One region of the Marinomonas algicola genome, then DNA from elsewhere that is predicted to be linked to it. Evidence: riboswitches for the same ligand, from Rfam matches in the RefSeq annotation. Region 1 holds a riboswitch; the other holds the start of a gene.
What was found. A riboswitch is a leader RNA that binds a small molecule or an ion and turns the genes downstream of it on or off. The one in region 1 is predicted to bind thiamine pyrophosphate.

Region 2: another riboswitch for thiamine pyrophosphate. It lies ahead of thiC (phosphomethylpyrimidine synthase ThiC); the one in region 1 lies ahead of thiB (thiamine ABC transporter substrate binding subunit).

The regions. Positions count from the first base shown of each region.
Region 1 covers NZ_CP061941.1:3,139,311-3,144,108, reverse strand. Annotated here, with positions in the region: gene msbA (lipid A export permease/ATP-binding protein MsbA) at 1-1,535, shown strand, start outside; gene IEZ33_RS14420 (3-deoxy-D-manno-octulosonic acid transferase) at 1,538-2,776, shown strand; TPP riboswitch at 2,868-2,971, shown strand; gene thiB (thiamine ABC transporter substrate binding subunit) at 3,052-4,065, shown strand; gene thiP (thiamine/thiamine pyrophosphate ABC transporter permease) at 4,041-4,798, shown strand, end outside.
Region 2 covers NZ_CP061941.1:1,515,649-1,520,446, forward strand. Annotated here, with positions in the region: gene IEZ33_RS06815 (LytR/AlgR family response regulator transcription factor) at 1-682, shown strand, start outside; gene rsgA (GTPase RsgA) at 986-2,005, shown strand; gene IEZ33_RS06825 (DUF1289 domain-containing protein) at 2,094-2,285, shown strand; TPP riboswitch at 2,419-2,521, shown strand; gene thiC (phosphomethylpyrimidine synthase ThiC) at 2,689-4,740, shown strand; gene thiE (thiamine phosphate synthase) at 4,740-4,798, shown strand, end outside.

The DNA of each region.
Region 1 (4,798 bases):
TTATTAGAGGGTTAGGAACCTTTACCAGCTCGTATTTTATGGCTCAGATTGCCAATAAAGTGGTGTTTGATCTTAGAACCAGTATGTTTAACAAATTAGTGGCTTTGCCTTCTAGTTATTATCATTCTATGCCTACGGGGCGTTTATTGGCCAAGCTTACTTATGATACTGAGCAAGTCATTGGCTCGGTAACCAATGCGCTGAAAACGTTATTAAGGGAAGGTTTTACCGTTATTGGACTGATGGGATACATGCTTTATACCAACTGGCGATTGTCTTTATTGTTCTTACTTATTGTGCCCATTATTGGTTTGATTGTCTCTTATGCTTCTAAGCGTTTTCGTAAGTTAAGTACGCGTATACAGGACGCAATGGGCGGGGTAACTGATGTGGCTTCTGAGTCGATCAAAGGGCATGAAGTCATTAAAATTTTTGGTGGCGCAACATTTGAAACAGAACGCTTTTATCAAGCCGCAAATGAAAATCGCCGCTCTCAGCTTAAACTAGAGTTAACCAAAGCATTAAATGTGCCGATTGTGCAGTTTATCGTCGCTGTTGCCTTAGCCATGCTTATTTGGATGGCATTAGATCCCACAATCAGTGCTTCAATGTCGGCGGGGGATTTTGTTGCTTTTATTGGTGCAGCAGGCATGTTGAGCAAGCCTATGCGCCAGTTAACAGAAGTGAACAGTATTTTACAGAAAGGTATTTCAGCGGCAGAAAGTATTTTTAGCTTTTTGGATTTAGCGGAAGAAAAAAATACGGGTGTGAAGCGCATAGCGCGTTTTAAGGGGGATATTGAGTTTAATAAACTTAATTTCTCTTACCCAAATACAGACAAAAAAATCCTTAACGATATTAGCCTTTTCCTTCCCGCCGGAAAAACCTTGGCGCTTGTGGGTCGATCTGGTGGCGGTAAGTCTACCGTCGCAAATTTAATTCCTCGCTTTTATGATGTTGCAGAAGGTGATTTGCTTTTAGATGGTGTCGCGGTTAATCAATATGCAATTGATAATCTTAGAAAAAACATTGCCCTGGTAAACCAGCAGGTGATTTTGTTTAACGGATCGATTCGCTCTAATATTGCCTATGGAGACCTAAAAGAGTCTTCTGAAGAAGAGGTAATAGCGGCGGCAAAAGCCGCAAATGCCTGGGGCTTCATTGAAGAGCTAGAGAACGGCTTAGATACCTTAGTGGGTGAAAATGGGGTTTTACTTTCCGGTGGTCAGCGTCAACGTATTGCGATTGCCAGGGCCATTTTAAAAAATGCGCCTATTCTTATTTTAGATGAAGCTACTTCCGCACTGGATTCTGAATCGGAAAGAGCGATTCAACAGGCGTTAGACTCTCTCATGAAAGGCAGAACCACCATTGCTATTGCTCATCGATTATCGACGGTTGAAAATGCGGATATTATTGCCGTAATTGATCATGGGGAAGTGGTTGAGATAGGGACTCATGCTGAGTTATTGGAGTTGAAAGGCGCCTATGCTCAACTGTATCATCAACAATTTAATGATGAACCTGAGGCGTAGCCATGTGGGCTTATCAGATACTTCTCAAATTGCTCACACCTTTTATTTTCATTAAGTTAAAGCGCTTTGCAGATAATCATGAAAATTACTCTATTTCACAGGCACTGGGTGAAGTAGAGTCAAGGATTTCTGTGGACCTTTGGATACACTGTGCCTCGGTTGGAGAGGTACTCGCTGTTCGGCCTTTGGTCGCTGAATGGCAGCGTTTACACCCCCAGAAAAAATTATTAATTACTACTATGACTCCCACAGGAGCGGCTCAAGTTGATCAGCTCTTTAAGCACAATGTGCAGCATCATTATCTTCCTGTAGACTTTAAAAAATCCGTTAAACGTTTCCTAGATAAAATACTTTGTTCAAAGTTAGTAATCGTTGAAACAGAAATGTGGCCAAATTTATTAATGCAATGCCAGCAAAACGATATTGAAGTCTTCTTGATTAACGCCCGTTTGAGTGAGCGTTCGTTAAAAAAATACCTTAAGTTTGCCAGTCTTTCGAAAAAAATCATGCAGATCCCAAAGAAAATTTGTGCTCACGATGGAGTGGATGCAAAACGCTTTGAACAACTTGGCGCTAAAAACGTGTGCGTAACCGGTAATATTAAATTTGATCTAACTGTTCCAAATACTGTTTTGGAAAGTAACTGGCGATCTTTATTTTCTGATGAAACATTGGTTTGGGTTGGTGCAAGCACCCATGAAGACGAAGAAACGTTACTTTGTGAGTCTCATAAGGTAATAAAGCAACATCATCTTCATGCTTTGCTTATTTTAGTTCCTCGACATCCAGAGCGCTTTGAAGACGTTTATAAACTCGCCAAGTTACACTTTACGCGCGTTGCTAAACGCAGTGAAGTATCTGCAGAAAACTGGTCTGGATACGATGTAATTATCGGAGATTCAATGGGGGAATTGCTTTCATACTACCATTGTTCTGATGTCGCTTTTGTGGGCGGCAGTTTGATAAAGCGTGGAGGGCATAACCCAATCGAACCAGCGTTGCTTTCTAAACCCATCTTGGTCGGAGAGCATACATTTAATTTTAAAGAGATCACACAAGGCCTAATTGATGAAGGCGCTGGGCTAATCTGCCATGATGAGTCAGCTCTAGCAAGCCGCTTACTTAAGTTGCTTGGCGACTCTAGCTTGCGAATGTCGATGGGAGAAAAAGCGTTATTTTTTGCGCGGCGGAATCAAGGCGCCGTAGGTCGAGTGCTGAGTCGTATTGGTGAAATGGAGTAAGTCTTCAGCGGCTACTTTGAGATGTCAGCAGAGAGAGTTTATATTGTAAGTTCCTAGCGATTTTTTTTATTATCGTTATAATCTAGCCCGAATACATCTCATGGGGTGCCTTTAATTAGGCTGAGAAGCGAATGCGCTAACCCGTTGAACCTGATCCAGATTATGCTGGCGTAGGAATCGAGATAGCAAATTGAATAGCCTACATTAAGTTGTGGTTTAAATGTCACATTTGCCGTTTCACCTGTACGCCGCTCACTTTCCTTAGGAGCGACACTTTGAATACATTTTCTTTAACTTCTTTTTTTTCGGCATCTGTTGTGAGTCTTGGCCTTGTTTTTTCGCCTATAACTTTAGCGACAGATACTCTTAATGTGTATACCTATGATGCGTTTGCATCCGATTGGGGGCCAGGTCCTAAAATAAAAGCCAATTTTGAAAAAGAATGTGCTTGTGTAGTGAATTTTGTTGCACTTGATTCTTCTGTTGGTATTTTGTCTCGTGCACAACTAGAGGGTAAATCGTCACAAGCTGATGTGTTATTGGGGCTAGATCTAAACTTAATGGAAGCCGCAAAGCAGACTGGCTTATTAGCGAATCACTCAGTTGAAACCTCTGCAGTAACTGTTTCAGGCGGCTGGAAGGATAAAACGTTTGTGCCCTTCGACCAAGGGCATTTCGCTTTTATTTATAACTCTGAAACGCTTCAAAATCCGCCAAGCAGTTTAGAAGAGGTAGTAGACAATCAAGATCTGCGGGTTATTTATCAAGACCCACGTACGAGTACTCCAGGACTTGGTTTGTTGTTATGGATGAAGTCGGTTTATGGCGATCATTCTGCTGATGCGTGGGAGCGACTTGCTGGTCATACTGTAACGGTAACAAAAGGTTGGTCTGATGCTTATGGCTTATTTTTGAAAGGTGAAGCGGATGTTGTGTTAAGCTATACGACCTCTCCTGCATACCATATTATCGCAGAAGGTGATGACAAATATAAAGCCGCCAGCGCTACAGAAGGACTTTATCCACAAATTGAAGTGGCAGCCATGATGAAGGATGCACCGAATCCTGCCCTAGCAAAGCGTTTCATGCAGTTTATTTTGCAGCCAGGTTTTCAATCTGTCGTTGCAACGGGTAACTGGATGTTACCCGTGGTTGAGTTGGAAGAAGAACTCCCTGCCGCGTTTGACGATGCGTTAAAACCCGTTAAAAGCTTAGTGCTACCAGCCGCCGATGTTGCTCAAAATCGCAAGGTTTGGATTGATGAATGGTTAGAGGCAACAACTCGATAAAAGGCGTTAAATTGTTTTCTTTTCGAGCCATCAAAGGCCTACTGCCAGCACTGTTGGGTGTTGGCTTTTTTCTACTAATAGGAGCGGCCAGTCTGGTGGCTCTTTTGCGTTATAGTGAATTAAACTCATGGTTTGGCTACATTCAGCAGCCGTATCTTTGGCGGCTTGTACGTTTTTCCTTATGGCAAGCTCTGCTAAGTAGTGGGATTAGTTTATTAATTGCAATTCCAGTGGCCTCTTGTTTAGTTCATCGACAATTTTATGGAAAAGCCGTTTTACTGCAACTGTTTTCTGTTTCAATGGTTGTGCCGACGATTGTGGCGATTTTAGGTCTGGTCGTTGTTTATGGTCGAACTGGCTGGCTGAATCAACTGTTTGGGGTTGACGTTCCTTTGTATGGTTTGGTGGGGATTTTACTTGCTCATGTGTTTTTCAATATGCCCTTGGCGGTACGTCTTTTTCTGCAGGGCTATGACTTAATTCCTTCTGGACAATGGCGACAGGCATCTCAGTTGGGTTTTTCTCGTTGGGCGGCATTTCGCTGGATTGAATGGCACTACATAAAAAAAGTGTTGCCCGGAGCGTTTGTATTAATTTTTATGCTGTGTTTCTCAAGTTTTGCTGTCGTGTTAAGTTTAGGTGGAGGGCCAAAGTTTAGTACCTTAGAAGTGGCAATATATCAAGCTCTCAGGTTTGATTTTGACCTTAATAAAGCCAGTTTTCTTGCTCTATT
Region 2 (4,798 bases), 1.6 Mb from region 1:
GGTTGATCACATTGTCACAGCAAACTCTGGTGCAGAAGCTTTAAAGTTAATGCAAAAAATTGATATCCATACTATTTTTATGGATATCAAAATGCCAGGAATGAGTGGTCTAGATGCGGCTAAAGAAATACGGCGCCTAGGCTATAAAGGAAATCTAGTGTTTGTAACAGCCTATGATGAGCATGCTATTGAAGCCTTTGAACAAGAAGCTGTTGATTATCTCTTGAAGCCAGTAGGAGAGTCACGTTTAAACTCGTGTATAGAGCGATTAATGAAACAGGATAAAACACTCATAAAATATGAACTGGATGCTGATCAGATAAATCGCTGGTTACCGAGTGATCAATCTAGCGCGCAATACTTATCTTGGATTAACGTATCGATTGGCGATCGAATATTGGTTATCAATGTAGACGATGTATTCTGTTTTATCTCTGAAGATAAATACACCACAGTGGTGACAAAAGAGGGCGATTACTTAATTAAAAAATCCATCAAACAGCTTATAAGTGAACTTCACCCAGATCGTTTCTGGCGTATACATCGTGCCGTCATTGTTCAAGTAGCGAAAATTAGTCAAGTTATGAAGGATGAACAAGGTCGATACTCACTGAGTCTAAAGGAAATGCACAAGGTGCTTCCTGTAAGTCGAAACAATACCTATCTATTTAAGCAAATGTAGTTTGGCATACAGTTTGTCATCGTATCGACACAGGTTTGACATAAGTTTGAAATAGAATCATGAGTGAGTGAGTTTGATTTGATGGAGATACTTTATTGAGTAGGGGTTATTTCTTTAGTGGTATTGCTAAATAAAAAACTTGCTCTATTGTCTCGGTCAGTTGAAAATCAGCATTCAGTTAGTGTGTTAAGAATGAGCTAACTGTAATAATCTCAGGTTTTATTCTAGGTAAACTTCTGTGTAGTTTCTGTTGGAATAAATAATTTTCCTTATATGAATGACGAATAGTCTTCTGGATTTAGCATGTCAGATTTGAAAAAATTCACAGCCACCCAATTAGGTTGGAGTACTTTCTTTAACCAACAACTGTCTCTTGAAGAAATGGAGTCCTGTTTTCCAGCAAGAGTGACCAATATTGTTTTGAATAAGATTGAGTGTTTGTGCGAACAAGGTGATGTTTCATTATCTATTGAAAGTGAAATGGATGGGTTGGTTGCTGGTGATTGGTTGCTACTTACTGAAAAAAATCGCTTTTATCGAGCTTTAGAGCGTTCAACTGAGCTGCATTCACCGTCTTCTTTGCATAAAACGCTTGTTGCAAATTTGGACACATTATTTGTTGTTTCCTCAATGAATGATGGCTTTGACTTAGCCTATATTCAAGAAAGTGTGGCATTGGCGAAAAAGTCTCATATTGAGGTGGTTGTTATTTTGACTCATAAAGATCAATGTGAAGATTATTATGTTTATTTAGATCAAGTCCAAGCCATTCGTAATGATCTTGTTATTGAAGCCATAAATTCACGTGAAGAAAGCAGCGCTAACCGTTTACTTGATTGGTGTGGCAAAGGCCAAATGGTGGCTTTAATAGGGAAAGAAAACTCAGGGAAAAGTCGTATTGTAAAAACCTTACTCTCGGTGACTCAGACACCAGATGAAAACCGTTTTGGTAATAAAGGCGCGCAGGAATCGAATCAATTTTATTTACTAAAAGAGGCCGGCCTGATTTTTGAGTCGGCGGCCATAAAAGTTTTATGTCAGACTCAAACACGAGAAGATCAAATTCAAGACACCTTATTAGAAGTTAAGCGTCTAGCGAAAGAGTGCCGCTTTGCCAATTGTAAACACACTGTTGAACCGGGTTGTTCGATACAAAGTGCGATCAAACTTGGTCTATTGGATGAATCACTATTAAGAGCCATTCAGTCCGATGATAAGGACGTTGACTCGGATGCAGAGAAAAGAGCATTGGACAAAAAGTCCGATAAATTATCGAAAACTTTGCATTCTATTTCACGGAAAAATAAAAAAGAAATAGAATAAGTGCGGGTTACTATAAAAAAGAGGTCCTCCCTCTTTTTTATAGTTTTATAGAATGATACAGATCAACCGTCATAACTGGATTCGATAAATGAAGAGTAAACAGAAGATAAAATCTCCCTGTGTCAATATGTGTAATTTAGATGAGAATGATGTGTGTCTTGGTTGTTATCGTTCTGCGAAAGAGATTACGATTTGGGGGCGAAGCAGCCATGACGAGAAAAGAGAAATTATGGCCAAGGTGAGAGAAAGGGAAAAAAACAGCCCTTTTTATAGTGAGTAAAGGAAGATAAAAGATTCTCTCGGATGATCTTTTAAAGACAAATTGCACTCTTCAAAGGCTAAAATTTATTCCGTTAATATCCAGATAGACCACTCTTCCTGCTTTACAATCCAATCAAAGCTAAGTATTCTTCAGGCACTTGTCGGAGTGCCATTTGGCTGAGATCGCTTTTAAGCGGGATCCGCAGAACCTGATCAGGGCTAAAAACCTGCGTAGGAAACAAGAAAATCGTTATCTTTTCTTATCTGCATCGAATGTACTTCTATTGGGTTATTCCAAGAGGCATTCTTTGTTGTCTTATGGGTACCAATAGAAGGTTTGAAGCGTCATTCTCTTTTTAGAGATGCGTTAAGGCCACACACCAGACAAGCAATTCTCCATTTAACATTATTGAGAACGGCTTATGTCATCAAATAACGAATTAGTTAATACAGCAAACGAGTTAATCAAAAAACCAAGTAAGCAAAGTCGTGAAGCTTCACGCCAAGCCGCTAAACAGTTCATAGAATCTTTACAAGCCACGCCTTTCCCATCTTCTGAACGAATTTATGTTGAAGGTTCAAACCCTTCCATTCGCGTTCCAATGCGACAAATTAATTTGTCGGATACGCCAATTGGTTCTGATCCTAAGTCGTTAACATATGAACCGAATGAGCCTATTTATGTGTATGATTGCTCTGGGGCATATGCGGATCCTGATGCTAACATCGATGTCCATAAAGGATTACCAAGACTGAGAGAAAATTGGATCAAAGATCGAAACGATACTGAGCACTTAGCACAATTATCTTCTGAATTCTCTAAAGAAAGGTTGGCAAATGCGGCTTTAGATGAACTGCGTTTTAAAGATTTGCCGACTCGTTCTCGGGCGAGCGAGGGTAAAAACGTCACGCAGATGCATTACGCACGTCAAGGTATTATCACTCCAGAAATGGAGTTTATTGCCATTCGAGAAAATCAGAACCTGGCGGCCATTAAGAGTGAATTACTGCGACGTCAACATGCAGGAAAAAATTTTGGCGCTAATATTCAGCAATACATAACCCCTGAGTTTGTAAGAGATGAAGTGGCGCGTGGTCGAGCGATTATCCCGAACAACATCAACCACCCTGAATCTGAACCTATGATCATTGGGCGCAACTTTCTGGTGAAAGTGAATGCCAACATCGGTAACTCGGCGGTCACTTCATCGATTGAAGAAGAAGTTGAAAAACTGGTTTGGTCTACCCGCTGGGGTGCCGATACAGTAATGGATTTATCAACAGGTAAGAATATCCATGAAACTCGTGAATGGATATTGCGTAACTCCCCCGTTCCTATTGGAACCGTTCCAATTTACCAAGCGTTAGAAAAGGTCGATGGTGTAGCCGAAGACCTGAATTGGGAAGTATTTCGAGATACTTTGTTAGAGCAGGCCGAGCAAGGAGTGGACTACTTTACTATTCATGCTGGTGTTTTGCTTAGGTTCGTACCCATGACGGCCAAGCGCTTAACGGGAATTGTCTCTCGCGGTGGCTCTATTATGGCGAAATGGTGCCTTTCCCATCATGAAGAGAACTTTACTTACACTCGTTTTCGTGAAATTTGTGAGATTTGCGCTCAATACGATGTGGCCTTATCTCTTGGTGACGGTTTGCGTCCAGGTTCTATTATGGATGCCAATGATGAAGCGCAAATGTCTGAATTACGCACCTTAGGGGAGCTAACAAAAATAGCGTGGGAATACGACGTTCAAGTGATGATTGAAGGTCCTGGACATGTTCCAATGCAGCTGATAGAAGAGAATATGACAGAGCAATTGAAATCCTGTCACGAAGCGCCTTTTTATACTTTAGGGCCATTAACGCAAGATATTGCACCAGCTTACGATCACATCACTTCCGGCATTGGTGCCGCTCAAATTGGTTGGTATGGTTGCGCCATGTTGTGCTATGTCACACCAAAAGAGCATTTGGGTTTACCGAATAAAGAAGATGTTAAAGAAGGTCTAATCACCTATAAGATCGCCGCTCATGCGGCGGATTTAGCTAAAGGTCATCCAGGCGCTCAAGTACGAGATAATGCTCTTTCTAAAGCGCGTTTTGAATTTCGTTGGGAAGATCAATTTAATTTATCTTTAGATCCAATTCGCGCACGAGCTTATCACGATGAAACGATTCCACAAGCTTCTGGTAAAGTGGCTCACTTCTGTTCAATGTGCGGTCCCAAGTTTTGCTCTATGAAGATCACCCAAGAAGTCCGAGATTACGCGGATGGACTCGAAGCGGCCAAATTAGAACGAATTGATGCGACGGATATTACCCATGTTGACGCACAGACTGGCATGCAAAAAATGTCGGAACAGTTCAAAGAACTAGGGAGTGATGTGTATTTAACAACGGATGTATTGGAGGAAAAAGGGACATTACTCAAGCACAAGGCTAAAGAGGCCTTATTAAGCGGAGAGGAGGGTTAATGTTATCAATGACTTCATCTCCTCCTGTGATTGTGTGTGTTGGTGGTTCGGACCCCAG